DNA from 3 places in the Neobacillus sp. KR4-4 genome. Region 2 is predicted to be linked to each of the others. Evidence: riboswitches for the same ligand, from Rfam matches in the RefSeq annotation. Region 2 holds a riboswitch; each other region holds the start of a gene.

Region 1 (6,305 bases), on a different contig from region 2:
GGTCTTTAAACCTTGCTTCCAAGCTTCCATATGAAGGTTTAGCAAGTCTTTTGCCTTTATATCGTGCCTTACATAGAGGTTAAAGCTAATACCTTGGTCAATATGGCGACCTCGTGCGGCATTCTGTTTAATGCTCCATATTTGATCTAATTCATGTCTCGAACGACGATAATATTCGTATGTTCTATGATTTAAATCAGGTGCAGTCACTTTAAATTTAAAGTTCTTCTTTTCCTCTGCAAATTCAACTGAATAGATGGGATCGATTCCATCTGTGGAACCTCCTATTTTCGCCGTTGAGGAGTTGGGTGCAATCGCCATCAACCAACCATTCCGGATCCCGTGAATTGAAAGATCCCTCTTCAGCTGATTCCACCTATTTGATTGGTAACCTTTCCGTTCAAAATACTCTCCAGTATGCCATTCAGAACCACTAAACTGGCTATAAGCCCCCTTCTCCTTAGCCAGCTCCATTGACGAACTGATAGTATGGAACGCAATTTCCTCATACAAACGATCTGCATAATTTACCGCCTCATCGGATTCCCAGTACATCCCTTTTAGTGCTAATAAGTGGTGCCAGCCAAACGTCCCTAGCCCAATTGCTCTGTACTTTTTATTCGTAATCTGCGCCTGTCCAACCGTTATGGTATTTAAATCAATCACGTTATCGAGCATTCTTACCTGAATACGAATGAGACGTTCTAAGACATTCGCCGGTACTGCTTTTGCTAGATTAATAGAAGATAAATTGCAAACAACGAAATCTCCTGGTTTCCGAATAATCACGATATCGCCATCAGTATTCTGGTATTCGTTCACAATCGTTGTAGCGGACATATTTTGAGCTATTTCTGTACAAAGATTACTGCAAAAAATGGATGTTCGACCTTTACCCAATACATGCTTATTTGGATTTTGTCTGTTTACTTCATCACGATAAAACATGTACGGGGTGCCTGTCTCTAATTGAGCAACCATGATCCGTGTCATGATATCCATGGCACGGTAAGTTTTGCGAGGTAGAAGCGGGTTAGCTGCGGCCTCTTCATATTTTTCGGTAAAATATTTAACATCTGTTTCATCATAAAAGTCCTCTAGTCCAAGCGGATTCCCCTGTTCATCCTTCCAGCCCATCATTTGTTTTACTTGATGAGGACAAAATGTATGCCACTGTCCAATACTTCTACCGTGCTCATCTTTCACTTCCAACTTTTTCATAAAGAGGTCTGGTATGGAAACACCTGTGAAAATATCATGGGCTTTACGGCGTTCATCCCCATTATTTGTTTTCAAGTCAAGAAACCCGTTCATGATATCTTTATGGAACAAATCAAGGTACACAGCAATGGCCCCTTGACGTTGACCTAACTGATCAACACTGACAGCTGTATCATTTACCAATTTTATCCACGGAACCACACCAGATGAGTTTCCTTTAAATCTCTTAATATCGGAACCTAGGGCGCGAACTTTACCATAATAGATTCCAATTCCTCCGCCATCTTTACTTAACCGGGCAATATCCCAATTATTTAAATAAATGCCATCAAGTGAGTCATCTACTGTATCAATAAAGCAGGAAGAAAGCTGCCCAAAGCTTTTCCCCGCATTTGCTAGAGTCGGTGTTGCAACCGTCATATATAAATGACTTAATGCCCAATATGCTTCCTTCACAAGATTCAGGCGTATTGACTGCTTTTCATTCCTCATGATGGTCATCGCGATAATCATGAACCGTTCCTGGGGAAGCTCATAAGCATTTCGATTATAATCTTGAGCAAGATAGCGATCTGCAAGTAAAAATAACCCTATGTAATTAAATAATAAATCTTGTTCTGGTTTTATCTCTTTCCCCAGCTGGTCGATTTCATCCTTACTATATAAGTTTAAAAGATCATTAGAATAGATCCCTATTTCCGTTAAATCCTTTATCAAGTTATAAAAGTCTCCATATTTTAGAGAACGATCATATCCGCGACTTTTGGCAGCCCTACCATATAGTTCATTCAGATATAAACGGGAAGCGACAAATGTCCAATCCGGCTGGTCCATTGCGATTTGATTCACTGCATATACTAGAGCTTGTTGATTTGCTTCTAGCTCTGTTACATCAAGTTGACTTAGTTTGTTTCTAAGTTCCATTGTATTAATCTGATATTTATCTGAAACTTGTTCTATAGATTCTAAAACGTAATTATGTTCAGATTGCAGTTCCTCAATTTTCATTTCATTTCCCCCTATAATAAAAAAATCCGCTCAACGGGAATTGAGCGGATGAAACGATAACATTACAAAAGGAAATAATTAACTATCCATGCCTCCTGTCGCCACCGTTCATCTTCTCAATCCCCGAAGAAGTTGAAACATCTTAAGAAAGACAGGTCTCCTGACTCATGCTTCTATCTACTTTGAACCCTTCCCATATAAGTACCTAATAGATTAGACAATCTTATACAGTGGTTTGTTCATTTCGTCAGCATTTACAGTTGCGGGGGCAGCTCTGGATTTACACCAGATTCCCTATTAAGCCACAATGGGCATCTTCTCTTAAGGCTAACACAATATATAGTTGTTTTTTTAAAAATAAAAACAATATGTAGTGAATCAATGTTATTAATAATAGTATAGTCTTTATGATATTTCAAGTCTATTATTTTTTTAAAATGAAACTAATTTGATTGAATATCCGTATATGAAGAAAGACCAAATTGAAAAGAGGCATTTTTATGGGGAACATTATTCTATTTACATTGATTATTGGGATAGCTGCTGCACTTGTTCTAATCCCTATTTTTAAACATGATAAAGAAAGTAAAAAAGAGGGAAAAAAACTCAAAATCGGCTTGTTCATTGCACTTGTTTTGATTCTCATGCTAGCGGTGTTTGTATTCTATTATTTTACTAATTTTGATCGAAATTTCACCTCGGTATGGCCGTTAGCTATTATACTAACCGCTGCTGGCGCCATTCTTGCCAAAGGCACCGAAAGAATAGTTAAAGGAATTCTCTTCCTTGCAAGTCTAGGCCTTGGAATTTATTTCTTAACCGCATTTATCTTTAATGCTGATCAAAAGTATGAAGTTGCCAAGATGGATGAAAAGGTAGAAATTCAAACTTTTGATGAGAAAGAAACACCTGCCAGTGTTCCACCGCAGTTTGCACGCAATAAAATGAAAAAAGCGTTTGGACAAGTTCCGAACACAAGCTATTATGAGCTTGGGAACCTGCAAATTCAAAAGCTGAACGATGACTATGTATATATTGCACCTGTGGAGTTTTCCGGATTTTTTAAATGGTGGAAAGGAAACAGTACACCTGGTTACTTTACCTTAAGTGCAACGGATTCTAGTGCGAATCCTAAATTCATCAAATCAGAAATGATATTTACCCCTTCCTCTTATTTTAATAAAAATATTGAGCGGCATATTCGTATGAAATATCCGAAGAAAATTTTCTTTGGCGATGTTCAACTAGAAATTGACGAGAATGGAAAACCCTTTTACATCCGTACTTATGGGGAATTTATTTCCGCACGCAATGGCTTTACAGCTAAAGGTCTGGTCGTTGTCGATTCTAAGAATGGAGCAATGAAAGATTATCCATTAGCAGATGTTCCGGAATTTATCGATGGCGCAGTTTCACCTGAAGCTGTTAGTTTGCAAAACAGCTACTACGGGAATCTTGTTCATGGATTTTGGAATAGTGTCTTCGGTAAATCTGACGTGAAACTTCCATCAGATGAAGGCACGGAGTCAAATGTAAGTCCCATCTTTGATGAAAATGGAACGATGTACTATTTTACAGATTTCACTAGCCCGAAAGAAGGCGTCGATTCCATGCTCGGGTACTCGCTGACCAACTCACGGACAGGAAAAGCAACATTTTATACCGGAAATCCCGAACAATCTTATATGGATTCCCAAGGAGCTCTGCAAATCATTGAAAAGAAATTTATTGAAAAGAAATGGCTTGGCCAAATGCCGATTCTCTACAATTTTTATGGTGAAGCCAGTTGGTTAACACCTGTATTAGACTCAAATGGTTTTCTGCAAAATTACTTTATCGTGTCTGCAGCGAATCCAGAAATCTCCGTATACGCCAGCACTCCCAATGAGGCCCTTAAGCAATATAAAACCGCCTTACAAAGGGGCAAAGGCACGGTAGACGGAAGTTCAAAAGCACAAGAAAAACAAATCACCGGTACAGTGATGAGAGTCTATAAGGAGAAAAACGGAGATTTCACCATTGTCTCCTTCTTATTAAACAACCGCCAAAACTTTATCATTTCTTCCGAAAAGGCTCCACTCGCTATCTACCTTAAAGAAGGGGATAAAGTTAACATTCGCTACCTCGACACAGGCGAAGACTTCCTTCCTGCCAAAGAGTTAGCAATCGAAGCCTTACAATAGGGAAACAAAAATAGGGTGTCAGGCACCAATTGGTGCCTGACACCCTATTTCTCTTTACTGAACCTTTTGAATACGATTTTGAATGCGATAAGTGAACGGTTTAGGCTGGGCTGAGATAAAGTTGACTAACGCATCCAGGTCATTAGGACCGACTTCTTTGTTTTGAGCTTGGGTAAATACAGTAAATCCGTCCCCGCCCCCAGAGAGGAAAATATTCGCTGTCACAGTATAAGATTTATTTGGATCGATTTCTGTGCCATCTGGCAGCTTAATACTCACGATCCTTTGTCCGATTGGTTTATTCGCATCCCAAGAATACGTTAAACCAGAAATTTGCAGCATGTTTGTCTTGGTTGGACTCCATTGCTGCTTAAGCAAGTCACGAATCTGCTGCCCGGTCATCGTCATTTTGACAAGGTCATTATTAAAGGGCTGAACGGTGTAAACTTCTCCCCAAGTTATTTCGCCAGGATCTATGTCAGCACGAATTCCACCAGGATTCATAAAGGCAAATTCCGTTTTTAGCGCATTTCTTTGTGCATCGGCAATGAAACTCCCAAGGACAGACTCTCCATTCTCATTTTGTTTAGCTGTTAAACTTTCAGCTGTAGAGCCGATCACCCGATTAACGATGGGTTCCACTTTTGCTTCATAGCCCTCAATCATTTGTTTAATCTCTGGATCGGGCTTCATCCCCTCCTGGAACGTGGTGACAATCTCTGCTGATTTTGAGACTATCTCTTTTGTTTTTGGATCAATCTCAATATCCACATCTGAAAACGCGGTGCCATAGGAATAGGATTGAACCACTAACTTATTATTGATCGTTGCATTCATATGGGCGTGATTATGTCCGCCAAAAATAATATCCACTTCATCGTCAACCCGATTGGCAATATCCACCAGCTGCCCAGTTGGATTCTCTCCATTTGGACCGGAAGTACCTGGGTTATGGGCTAAAACAATGATTGATTTTACACCTTGTTTTTTCAATTCCGCTACATTCCGATTGATTGCTTCTACTTCATCAGTGAACTTTAATCCGGCCACTCCACTTGGGATAACTACTGTTGGCGTCTCGGTAGTAACAACACCAATAAAGCCAATCGGCATTCCATTTACTTTGATCACTTGGTATGGCGGCAGGATTGTTTTTCCTGTTTTTTCATCGATTACATTCGCAACAATCCAAGGAAAATTTGAGCCGGCAAATTTGCCGGTTTTCGGATGTGATCCACCCTTAATCAGGCGGAGCAGTTCCATTACCCCTTCATCAAATTCATGATTACCAACAGTTCCGATATCAAAACCAAGTTTATTCAAGATTTCAATCGTCGGTTCATCCTGTAAAAGGGCAGAAACTGGCGGACTAGCTCCAACCATGTCACCGTTTTGAATCAACAGTGTATTTTTGTTTTCTGCTTCACGCTGTTTTAAATAGGCGGCTAAATAATCTACCCGTCCAGCTGGTTTTCCGTTAACATTCCGAGTTACATTTAATTGTCCGTGCAAATCATTAATTCCTAACAATTGAATCGGAATGAATCGATTATTCGCTGCAGGCGCTTTTTTCTTAGGATTTTTCGTTTCTGGACGATTAGATTTATGCCCATGGTAGTCTTTTGATAAGCCTTGATTCTTTGCTTCTGTTGGCTTTTGTCTGCTAGCATCAACAGACTGGGATTGACGTACCATTTGATCTTGGTGTTCTGATTCTTTAAGGTTACTAGCTGCCACACTTAGATTTCCAAAGCCCCCGATTAAAATTACGAGAGTTAACGAAATAAATGCTTTTTTCAACCAATCCATGCGTGCAAATCCTCCCACTATTTAATGAATGAACCATGGTATTTTTTGTATTCAATGGAAGGAATATGTACCTCTACATATCAT
Region 2 (6,305 bases):
TCCTTGGTCAGCTAAATGCATTTCCCAGTTTTGGTCATCTGCCCTTAGGTTCTGATTCCTTAGAAGTCTCTTTAATTCTTTTATTCTTTTTCTTAATTGTTCATTTTGAGCCTGTAATTGCTTGTATTGTCTATAAATATCTGAAGAATTATTTCTATAATCATGATGGAACATCATTTGGGAACATCACACCTCCATTATTGTGCTTGCATCATTTTATGCACATTTGCCTAGGTGGTGATGTTTAATTAACAACCTAAAGAGCCTTTCCCAAAAATGGAAAAGGCTCTTACAATTTAAATCGTTTGACACTGCTGTTGGCGGAGTTTCCGGGCTGCAGTCACCAAATTTTTAAGCGATGCAATGGTTTCTTCTTCATGACGTGTTTTTAAACCACAATCAGGATTCACCCAGAACTGTTCTTTAGAAATAACCTCGACACTATCTTTTAATATCGCACGAATCTCTTCTACACTGGGCACTCGTGGACTATGAATATCGTACACTCCTAAACCAATCCCAAGTTCGTATGGATTTTGTTTAAGAGATTGAATCAACTCCCCATGACTTCTAGACGTTTCAATTGAAATAACATCCGCATCAAGAGCACGAATGGGCTCTATAAAGTCATTAAACTCGCAATAACACATATGGGTGTGAATTTGTGTTTCATTTTTCACACTGGAAGTGGCTAACTTAAAGGCATTGACCGCCCATGCTAAATAATCCGCCCATTTTTCTTTACGTAATGGCAATCCTTCGCGTAATGCCGGTTCATCTACTTGAATAATGGCAATACCTGCATCTTCTAACGCCTGTATCTCTTCTTTCAGCGCTAAGGCGAGTTGATTGGCAACTTGTTCACGTGAAATATCATCACGGACAAACGACCAATTTAAGATGGTGACAGGACCAGTTAACATCCCTTTCACATACTTAGACGTTAATTGCTGGGCCGCTGCTACCTCCTTCACGGTCATTGGGGCGACCCACTCGACATCACCAAAAATAATTGGTGGTTTAACGCAGCGTGAACCATAGGATACCACCCATGCTTTTTCTGTAAAGGCAAAACCTTCTAGCTTTTCTCCAAAATACTCAACCATATCTGTTCGCTCAAATTCACCATGAACAAAAACATCCAGTCCAATCTCTTCTTGAATTTGAATCCAACGAGCTGTTTCATCTTTCAAGAACAATGCATATTCAGCGTCGGTGAGTTCCTTTTTCCGCCAGGCCGTACGTGTACGTTTTACTTGATCCGACTGAGGGAAACTGCCAATCGTTGTAGTTGGAAAATCTGGTAAATTTAATGTCTCTTTCTGCAAAGGCTGGCGTTCGTTAAATGTCAATGGACGGGAGAAATGTTCGGTTTTTACTTGTAATTCAAGCTCCTTCACCCGTGCATTTTTCCGCGCCTCATGCTGTGCTAATGCTTGGGTCGCTTTCATACTTTGTGACACACTCTTATTTCCTGCCCACGCCTCGTCACTCACATAGGCTGTTAACTGTGTTAGTTCCACAATTTTCTCATCAGCAAATGATAGAGCATTTTTTAATGTGGCATCTAGACGTGTTTCTGCCTTCGTCGTGACAGGTACATGCTGTAAACTACATGAAGACTGAATCCAAGCTTCTTTTACACCGCTTAATAATAAAACAGCTTTTATATGGAATGCTTTTTCAGCCAAATTTGCCCGCCAAATATCCCGTCCATTTACGATGCCAATTCCTAATACTTTGTCTTTTGGGAAGCCGTGTTTTCGAAGTGAAGCCATATTTTCTTCGGCACCATGGATGAAATCAAGGCCAATCCCTGCAACCGGTAACTGAGATAGCTCTTCATATGCTGATAATCCTTCAAAATAAGTTTGTAACATGATTCGGGCAGCTGGTACTTGTTCTGCTAGTTGTTTATAAATCTCTTGGACTAGTTTTACTTCATCTGCTGTGAGTGATAGGACTAGTGCGGGTTCTTCCACTTGAATCCACTGAGCGCCTGCATTTACAAGTTGCTGCAATACTTGTGCATAGAGCGGTAGAAGTTTTAAAATAAACAATGCTTTCGATTTTGCATCGTATCCTTTCGCTAATTTCACAAAAGTAAAAGGACCGATTAAAGTAGGCTTTGTCATTAGGCCTAATTCCTGTTTGGCTTCTAGAAAATAATCTAAGATATAATTCTTCGTCAACCTTAATGATTGGCCTTCATACTCAGGGACGATGTAGTGATAGTTAGTGTTAAACCACTTTGTCATTTCACAAGCCACAACATCGTTTGCCCCACGTGCCATTGCGTAATAGGTTGATAGATTTACTTCATCACCTGTCCATTTATAACGATTGGGAACCATTCCGAACATTGCCGCATGGTCTAGCATACGGTCATAAAAGCTAAAATCTCCAACGGTTAGTAAATCCAAGCCTAATGATTGCTGGCGTTTTAAATTATTTAAGCGAATCGTCTTCATCTCAATACTAAATTGTTCCTCTGATATCCCGGCCCTCCAATAAGACTCTACACACCGTTTCCACTCCCGGTTATCACCAATGTACGGGTAACCAATCGCTGTACTTACTAAATTCATTTTTCATTCCTCCTTTTTATAGTTACAAAATTCCCAAATACAAAAAAGCCATCTCCACAAAATGGAAATGGCTCTACAATCAAGTTAAAGTTTAGCTAAAACATGCATAAACAACGCTGCTCATAACTCGTTTGTCGTACAAATGAAGGTCACCACCTATTTCCACGTAGGTATTTGGTGTGTACTAGAATTTGGCAGGTCTCCTGGCTTATCATCATGGTTCCTCACACCTTCCCGTCATATAGACAGTGGTATTTGTGATTCACTCCGATTTACAGTTGCGGGACAGCGACGGAATTACACCGTTCTTCCCTTTTAAGCCAAGCCTTAGCTTGGCACCAATTCTTACACGATATGGAATTTTCACTAACTATAACATATTATAAATTTGGTGTACATAATTTTCTGAAAAAGGGTCAGATTAACATGCTTAGAATTTAATTATTTTGCTCTAGACATTGATAAACCGCCATCATTTCTCGCTTATTCAACTCACGAATACGATTAAAAATAGGAGTATCTGCAACTGCCTCCGTACATAAACTTTCAGCAACAACATCACTTACGTTACCAGTTAGCCATGTTTGTACTTGTATGCCCTCGACTATTTCCTTTCGGCCCTCTTCATTGATGCCGCTCGCATGACAACTCACACATGGGATCGTTAATTTAAACACGCCATCATGGAGATTATCTTCAGAAATTACTTTCTTTCCTTTACAGAATGGACACGGATGACTTGCTTTAATCTTATTAATCTGGGTGACAATTTTTTTGTAACCAAACGCTTCATAGACATATGTTAGTTTTTTGTATTTTCCATTGGCAAAATACTTATCAATAATGGTTTCTCTAGTTTCGTCAATATTGGCAAAATCACAGATTGTGATCAGATTTTTGCTGCTTATTGCCTCGATATTGCCTTTAATTCTATCCCAGAATGGTAAAACATTTTGTAATACCATTTCATAACCGGCGAAGCTTGCTAGTTCTAATTCAAGCATTTTCAGCGATACTTGTGTTTCCCTAGGAAGTAAGGAGACATCTTCCGTAAGTGCCATATCGCCGCCAACAATTGCTTTTAGTTTTTCAAACTCTGGTAACTTCCCTACTGTTTTAATGACCTGATCAATAGGTTGATGAATAATCTCGCGAATATCCGTGTCACCAAACTTTAGTTTTTTATGGTGGTTTAGCACGGTTCCTTGACAGATTGGACAGGCAATCATCTCTTTTGATGCTTTCATATGCTCTTTAATAATGGATTTCGAAATGAACATATACCGCCCAATGATGATATTGAAGCCTTCCCATTTTCTCTGCGTCTTGCCTGCTTTATCATAAAATGACTTTTCCCAATAGCCGTATAAAAAAGTATGTCTTTCAGCTTCTGTCATCTCATTGTAGCTTTTACTAATATCATGACCAAGTTCATTCTTGATCTCATCAAAAAGGAATTGCAATTTCGGATATTGATAATATTTTAAAACTTCCATTACATCTGGATGTAATAAGCCTTCCCAAAATGGCACTGTTTTGTCTTGAATGACCACATCAAAATCAAACCTTTCGATTTCTAGGCGACCCGAACAGCTTGGACAGTGATTTTCTTGACTAAAGAAATCGAAGCTCCTTGTATCTTTAATGGTTGGATGTGCAGCCACAATATGGTTGATCAATCCACCGATTTCATAGAGAAAACTATATTGACTATACAAATGTCTTTCAAGGTCAATCGCGATAACGGGTGCGATTTTATCAGATTCAAATTCACCATAAATCAAACGGGCCATTGATGATAAGCTTTTCAAGATACCGCCTTTATAGACGTTTTCTGCGTTTTTAAAATAGCTAATATGATTTTCTTTTAAGTAGTTAATGCCCTTCTTTGAATCTAGTGTTGAAGAAATATGCAAGGAAGAAACACTATTTGTCCAATTATGTTGACGAAAATAATCATCATGACTGATGACATCTAGATACCTGACAGGTTCCAGCTGTCTTTTCCCAAAATCAACGATAAAATCAGAGCTTTCTAGCATATAGGCATTATGTTCAATCATCATGATGGAGATAGATTCATCTTTTAGTATTCCCCTGATACTATCAATGAATTGGTTTAAAATATTTTGTGATAACCCCTTTGAAGGCTCGTCAAAAATAAACAGGGTATGTGGGTTTCTTGCGTTTGAAAACAGCTCAGAAACTAAATGAACACATTGAAATTCACCGGTCGATAAGGACTGTGTTTTCCTTTCTAGTGTCAAATACCCAAGTCCAAGTTTGATTAATAAGCTCAAGCGTTTATGAGCGATGTCTTCATTTGGAAGGTCCTCAATAATGTCTTCAATGGAGCGCTGAAAAATATCATCAATTTCGTCGCTGTATTTCGTGAGTTTCCTTTTAATATCAAGAAACGTCGCAACGGTTGACCGGCTGGTAATCGATTGGTTTCGATCCTGCCCTACCATGACCAGTTTATCTTTTGGATATCGCTTTAGAAAATCCTTAGAGATACACTCATTGACAAGGGTCGATTTACCACATCCAGACTCACCCGTAAAGGTTACAAGTCTATTTTTCGGAATCTGAATTTCAGCCATTTGAATATTACGACAGTAAAGGTTTTGAAATTGATAGTATTCTGTTGGCATTGCCAGATTTCGTTCCCAAAAAACAGGTTTGGGACGAGGTGATTCTTCGACTATTTTCCCGCCGTATTTACCACTGCCAGGTCCAAAGAACAATTGCTCATCAGCCGTATCTAGCACCGTATCAGAATGATCAATCAGCCAAATCTGATTCTTATAGCCCAATTGTTTAATCTGTTTTAAAATTTTCAAAAGGGTTTGATGATCAAGACCAACAGAAATTTCATCAATAATAATCACAGTATTTTCACTAGCTGCCATGAATTCAGCCAAGTAGAGCCGTGTTATTTCCCCACCTGACAAGGTACCCATGATCCGATTTAATGTTAAATATCCAATATTCATATTGATAATATTTTTAAGAATATGTTGTTTCGCTTCGCTAATATGTAATTCCTCTGAAAGGGAAAAAATCGATTCAATGCTTAAGTTGTTGATATCGGAAATACTATGTGGTTTATTCCATAATTCTATTCTTTTTTGCTCAACTTCCGGATTATAACGCCTGCCCTCACACTTTTTACATTCAACATTTTTCGTGGTACCGCGTCCTTTACACTCAGGACACCAGCCTAGTGAATTATTAAAGGAAAAAACTTCTGGCGAAAGATGAAATTTTTCAGCAAGCCTAACGCGAATCTCTTTAAAAACACCCGTATGTGTCCCAATCGTTGAACGCGGGTTAGAAGAGATCGATGATTTCCCTAGGAAAAGAACTAAAGGCATGTCTTCCATCTTGATGGCACTAAAATTCGTTTCCATTATATTAGGAAACAAATACTGGTATTCAGCTTTAGGCAACAGGGACACGAGACGCTTCCTGGATTCTTCACCAATGGTTTGACAAAAAGTGGTTTTACCAGATCCGGACAATCCAGCAATTCCGAGCGTCTGATCTTCCGGCAAGACAGCATCTAAACGGTTAATATTGTTGGCAATTAATTGATTTATTTTCATCGGATATTCTCCCCCTTCTCTAAATCTAGTATGGCCATGATAGCACAACTTCAAATGAACATTCTATTCATTTTGTCGTTTATTATCCTCTTAAATTAATTTGGGGCAT
Region 3 (6,305 bases), on a different contig from region 2:
CTTGGATTATTTGAAACGGGTCACCCATTTTTGCGCGGTTAGATAAGTTTCCTTTGTAATAGTTGATACCACCTAGCTGGATCCCTAAAATAGCTGCAACAGCCGCCTCTCCCCAGCCGCTGTTTGGGCTTGGATGCTTTTTTGCATCACGGAACAAAATCATCCATGCCTGCCTAAAACCTGTCTTTTCTGGTCGACTTCCAATCAGCATGGTCATGCCTGTTAATCGACTGGGAATCCAATTCATCACATCATCCCATTTTGCAGAAGCCCAGCCAAATTCTTTATATCTATCGTTCATGTGGCCCACCATTGAATCACATGTATTTGTGGCTCGATAAACCATCGCCAGTGGTGCCCCGCCAATGAGTGCCCAAAACATGGGGGCAGTCACACCATCACTTGTATTTTCAGCCACCGTCTCAATTGCCCCCCGAGCAATTTCACCCACATCAAGGTTTTCTGTATCACGGCCAACAAGATAAGAAAGTTTTTTCCTCGCTTCAGAAAGTTCCCCTACACTTAATGGTCGATAGACTTCTAGTGCCGCTCCCTTTAAACTCTTTTGAGCAATAGTTGTTGATATAATGATACTTTCTATTAATATCCCAACAAATGGCTGAACACGATAACTTGCCAAAATTACAACGAATACAAGTGAATAAACAAAGAGTAAAATAAAAAGGAGCATTCCCACCCCTTTCCATTTTTTAAACTTTCCCTTATTTAATCGTTTTTCAAGAAATGAAATCATTGTACCAATCCATTTAACAGGATGAGGCCAGTGGGGTGGATCGCCAATAAACATATCGATAATGTACGCAATGGTTATCGCGGCTAAATGATAAACTAACATGTTCGTTTCCTTTTGCTTGATTTTTGAATCGCTTCTGTCGTGCATTGATAAACAGCTTTGCTAATGAGCTTTCCTAATGGGGTTATCGTTCCTGCATATTCCAGCACCTCGCCAGATTGGGTAGCAGCAATTAATATACTATCGGTCGAGGTTCCAGTCGCGAAGGTTCCGGTCACTTCATCCATTACTTTTAGATCATTCATTGCCTTAACCTTTGTTTCAGTGGCAGTCATGATGCTTTGAATAAAGGCTTCTTCAGTTAACTCCCCTTCGATAAATATCCATGTATTAATGGTTCCAGGTACCATATCAAATGAATGTAGTTCACTCTTGGAAGCATCAATCGCATTTCCAACCCCTGCTGTTACCACTACAAATATCGAGAAGCCAGTACCCGTATATCTTTTGTAAACAACATCTTCCAAAATTACTGCTGTCATCATGCCCACTGTTTCCGACGGTTCAAACCCTTTTGATTTTAGAAATAAGGCCATCTCTCTGCGATGGTCACTACATTCGTAATCCTTATTGACATGTCGATTCACAAACGACTGATGCCATCCAGTCCCCGAACCAATTACTCCTGAGGACATGGTTCTTAACGGCATGGGAGAAGTTAATTCAATCCATTCTTCTGACATCTGTAACCTCGACTCATCAATTGTAAACATGATATTGTTGTGATTTACTTTTGGCAATAATGCCATCTGTGGCGCAGCGACTCTAGGATGAGGGTGTTTTTGAATGTCGGTATGGTAGACGTCTCTGATTCGTTCTTCACGAAGGACCTCATTCGGAATGTGATTGATATTAATCCGTCCGTTTTCAAGGAGGAGCAGCCGGTCACAATAAAGCCCCGCAAGGTTTAAATCATGAAAAATAGAGATGACCGTTAAACGATTTTCTGATGTCCATTGTTTTAAGAAATCTAACAATTCCTTTTGATAGGATAAATCTAAATGATTTGTTGGTTCATCTAATAAAAGAATTTCAGGCTCCTGGGCTAAAGCTTGTGCAAGAAAAACTCTTTGTTTTTCCCCTCCTGATAACTCCTGAATATTTTTATTTTGGAATCTTGAAACACCAATTTGCTTCATTACTCTTTGAACAACTTCTTCATCGACGGAACCCCATGATTGAAACAAACCCTTTTGATGGGCATAACGCCCGAGTGAAACGGTCTCTTTCACCGTATAAGAGAAAGATTGTGAGGAATGTTGGGACAGAACAGCAATTATTTTGGCCAATTGTTTTGCCTTGTAATGCTGGAGCCGTTTTCCGTTGATAAGGATTTCACCTTTTTGGATTGGTAAAATACCGCTTAGCATTTTTAAAAGGGTTGTCTTCCCACTTCCATTCGGTCCGAGGATTCCAAAAAGTTCTCCCTTTTCCACTTCAAAAGAAATCTCCTCCAGTACTGCTTCGCTCGTGTATCCGCCAGAAACCTGTTGAACGCTTAGCATCCATTAACCACTTCTTTCTCTCCTTTTTCTTTGTAGCAGGATTATTGCAAATACCGGAGCCCCAATTAAAGCAGTGATAACACCAATGGGTAATTCTGTTGGAGAAATGATCATTCTTGAAATCAAGTCGGCTAAAATTAAAAAACCTGCCCCCGATATGATAGACAAAGGAAGAAGCTGACGATGATCAGGACCCCATAATAATCTCGACAAATGTGGAATGACCAGACCAACAAAACCAATGGTGCCTGACACCGCAACGGCTGCCCCTGTTAATATCGAGCCTGCAGTCAAGATTAAGAGCTTTCTTTTATGTACATTAACACCAATATGTTGTGCCCGTTCTTCCCCAAATGACATCGCATTTAGCTCCTTGGCATTAAAAAGCAATAAACATGAGCCAATGATGAAAAAGGGTAAAATAATTTTTATGTAATCCCAGCCTCTCATTGAAACACTTCCCAAAAGCCAGCCTATAATCTGCCGGAGTTCATCCCCAGTTAGTGCAATCATAAGCGAAATTATGGCTCCTAAAAAGGAACTGAAAATAATACCTGTTAATATAATGGTTTCCACTCGCATTGATTGTTCGATTTTACTTGCAAACATGAGAACTAGGAAGATTGTAAAAAAAGAGAATAAGATACTTAACAATGGTAATGTAAAGGATCCTATGAAGGGAATGGAAAGCTGAAAAAACAGGGTCAACACCGCCCCCACAGACGCTCCAGAGGATACACCTAATGTATAAGGATCTGCTAACGGATTTCTAAGCAGCCCTTGAAAGGCTGCCCCTGCAATAGCAAGGGAAGCTCCAACAAGACCTGATAAGATTACTCTAGGCAACCGAATATTTAAGACAATACTCGTATACATTGGGTCAAATTTCTCCAAGGAAATGAGCCCGAATAAGTTTGCACTAATAATCTTTATGATAGTTAAGATTGGAACCGAAACCGTTCCTATCGAAATACCTATTAATATAGAAAGAATCAGGAAAATTCCAGCTATACAATAGGCTAAATACTTATTATTTAAAAACTTCAGGATAGACAGCCTTCGCAAGATCTTCTACTCCTTCAACAATCCTTGGGCCTGATCGAGTCACACGATCAGAATCCACATCAACTACATGCTGATTCTTTACAGCGTTGACCGTTTCCCAGCCCTTCCTTGTTAATACTTGATCGACAGGATTCTTGACATAGAATCCATAGGTAGTGACGATAACATCAGGATTTCGTTTAATCATGGCTTCTTGGTCAATTTTAATCCAGCCTTCTTGATCGTTAGCAATATTTTCAGCATTTATTACACTTAGCATTTGATCCATAAACGTATTCTTTCCAGATGTATAAATTTCTGGAGCTGGTGAAACCTCAACCAATACCTTTTTCTTTTCTTTTATCTCTCCAGCCTTTGCTTTAATTTCTGCTAATTTATCTTTCATCCCAGTGATGATTTCATCAGCTTTTGCTGTTTCACCAGTGGCTTTCCCAATCAAATCTATAGAATCAAAGACTTGATCAAAGTTTTGCGCGTCATTAACGACTAAAACAGGAATCCCTGCATCTTTTAACTGCTGAAGCCCAGCTTCAGAACTAGAAGCCCAAGAGGCATGTGCTAACACTAAATCTGGCTTTAAGGAAATAATTTTTTCTAAGTTTATTTCTTGGCCGCCAACTTTCTCCTTTTTGGTTGCCGCTTCTGGATAATTGTCGAAATCGGTTACTCCCACTACTTCCTTATCAAGACCTAAGGCAAAAACAATTTCAGTATTACTTGGGATCAGAGAAACAATGCTTTCTGGTTTCTTTTCAATAGTAACTTCCGCCTTGGTTGCATCTTTAATCGTAAGTGGATAGGTAACTTCCGCTGTTTTCTTCTCTACACTAGTATTTGAATCTTCCTTTACCTGGTCTTTCTTTTCAGCACAACCCGCTAACACTCCTACTGTCAATAATACTACTAACAGCAATGAATACAACTTCTTCATTTTTCTCCCTGCTTTCTTTGAAAAGTATCATGTATGTAACAAAAAATAAATTTTTTCTTGTGCTAAACAAAATACGGGATAACAACAAAAAACATCTCCAAAATGAAATGGAGATGTTGGTATGATAGATTCAGGTTACTAGCATAAGTAAATAGAGTCTAGCCTTCAACACCTTCCTATCCTCGTAGGTTATTGGCGCACAAGAATTAGGCAGGTTTCCTGGCTCATGATCATCGCTTCCTATGCCTTCCCATCGTATACGACAGTGACACAATATAGGTTGCTCCCATTTACAGTGGCGGGACCGCGTTGGCTTATACCAACTTCCCTTTTAAGCTTAAAATCATCTGAGAAGATTTTAGCACCTAAATTTAAAATAATATTTTTTTGTTATTTTTATTATAGAAAATAAGAAAAGATTTGTATATGATTTTTTACAACAAGTTATTGCTCAATACTTCTGCATAAATTTGCCATTTCAATTGCCGCCGTTGCTGCATCCCAACCTTTATTTCCTGCCTTTGTACCAGCTCGTTCAATGGCTTGTTCGATTGAATCCGTTGTTAACACTCCAAAAATAACAGGAATGCCACTTTTCAAATTGATCGCAGAAACACCCTTTGCTACTTCATTACAAACATAGTCAAAATGTGGAGTTGAACCGCGAATGACCGTTCCAAGTGTAATAACTGCATCGTATTTATTACTATTGGCCATTTTTTGAGCGATTAATGAAATCTCAAATGCCCCCGGAACCCACGCAAGGTCCACATCTGACTCGCTAACTCCATGTCTTTTAAGTGCATCCTGTGCACCGCTTAATAATTTACTAGTAATAAATTCATTGAAACGTCCAACAACTATTCCAATTTTTAACCCAGAACCAACTAAATTTCCTTCAAAAATATTTCCCATGTGTATGCCTCCATCAATTGTTTTGTGTAGTTGAGCTTTAGAGCGGTAATCTATGCTTCCCGCTTAACCATTCGTTCATTTTTCATTCTATATTCAACTAGATCTTTAATCGTAATCATTTTAAGGTTCATTCTCTCTGCAATTTTAAAAAGATCAGGAACGCGGGCCATCGTTCCATCCTCATTCATAATTTCACAAATAACCCCTGCAGGCTTCGCACCGCATAATTTGGCAAGATCAACAGCTGCTTCTGTATGCCCATTTCTATTCAGAACTCCACCTTGTTTAGCAACGAGTGGAAAAATATGTCCTGGTCTTAAGAAATCACCGGCTTCTGATTCGGGGTCAACCATACTCAAAACTGTTGCGGATCTTTCAAAAGCAGAAATGCCAGTGGTAGAGAATTTATGATCGATACTGACAGTAAAGGCAGTTCGTTTCGGATCTGTGTTGTTGGTAACCATTGGATGTAAGTCAAGCTTATTAGCTAAATCCTCGTCAATAGGCACACAAATTAGGCCTCGGCCGTGAGTGGCCATAAGATTTATGACCTCAGGTGTAGCTTTTTCAGCAAGGGAAATAAAGTCCCCTTCATTTTCCCTGTCCTCGTCATCACAGACAATGATAACCTTACCTTCCTTTAGGTCCGATAATGCTTCATCAATTGTATTAAACACAGTTACCTCCCCTTTCAATTTTATTTAAAAAAATCCATGCTCTTCTAAAAAATTAGCGGTTATCCCCTTGCTGCTTTTTTGCGGAGGTTGATTAGAAAAATTAGTTATAAAATGACCAACATATTTTCCTATCATATCGCATTCTAAGTTTACAATATCCCCTGAACCCTTCTGTCCAAGAATCGATTCTGACAATGTATGCGGGATAATGGATAATGTAAAACTATTCTCCGAAACAGCAAATACGGTTAAGCTTGTCCCATCCACCGCTATCGACCCTCTTAAGATTACATATCGCAATAATTCCTCTTCGGCTTCAATCTCATAGTAAATCGCATTTTCAAGTGATTGTTTACTTTTTATTACACCTGTTCCGTCAATATGTCCTGAAACGAAAT

The links. A riboswitch is a leader RNA that binds a small molecule or an ion and turns the genes downstream of it on or off. The one in region 2 is predicted to bind cobalamin.
Region 1: linked by a shared signal. The riboswitch ahead of ACE198_RS20630 (ribonucleoside-diphosphate reductase subunit alpha) and the one ahead of metE (5-methyltetrahydropteroyltriglutamate--homocysteine S-methyltransferase) in region 2 are both predicted to bind cobalamin.
Region 3: linked by a shared signal. The riboswitch ahead of ACE198_RS12635 (ABC transporter substrate-binding protein) and the one ahead of metE (5-methyltetrahydropteroyltriglutamate--homocysteine S-methyltransferase) in region 2 are both predicted to bind cobalamin.

Annotation. Positions count from the first base shown of each region.
Region 1 is NZ_JBHHJU010000024.1:38,093-44,397, reverse strand. Features, by position in the region: gene ACE198_RS20630 (ribonucleoside-diphosphate reductase subunit alpha) at 1-2,229, opposite strand, end outside; cobalamin riboswitch at 2,364-2,563, opposite strand; gene ACE198_RS20625 (MFS transporter) at 2,730-4,412, shown strand; gene ACE198_RS20620 (bifunctional metallophosphatase/5'-nucleotidase) at 4,467-6,221, opposite strand.
Region 2 is NZ_JBHHJU010000016.1:16,719-23,023, reverse strand. Features, by position in the region: gene ACE198_RS16620 (outer membrane protein assembly factor BamB family protein) at 1-177, opposite strand, end outside; gene metE (5-methyltetrahydropteroyltriglutamate--homocysteine S-methyltransferase) at 297-2,588, opposite strand; cobalamin riboswitch at 2,765-2,946, opposite strand; gene ACE198_RS16610 (ATP-binding cassette domain-containing protein) at 3,026-6,196, opposite strand.
Region 3 is NZ_JBHHJU010000010.1:120,362-126,666, reverse strand. Features, by position in the region: gene cbiB (adenosylcobinamide-phosphate synthase CbiB) at 1-856, opposite strand, end outside; gene ACE198_RS12645 (adenosylcobinamide amidohydrolase) at 850-2,319, opposite strand; gene ACE198_RS12640 (FecCD family ABC transporter permease) at 2,323-3,384, opposite strand; gene ACE198_RS12635 (ABC transporter substrate-binding protein) at 3,350-4,315, opposite strand; cobalamin riboswitch at 4,508-4,699, opposite strand; gene ribH (6,7-dimethyl-8-ribityllumazine synthase) at 4,760-5,230, opposite strand; partial or broken gene ribB (3,4-dihydroxy-2-butanone-4-phosphate synthase) at 5,287-5,907, opposite strand; gene ribE (riboflavin synthase) at 5,932-6,305, opposite strand, start outside.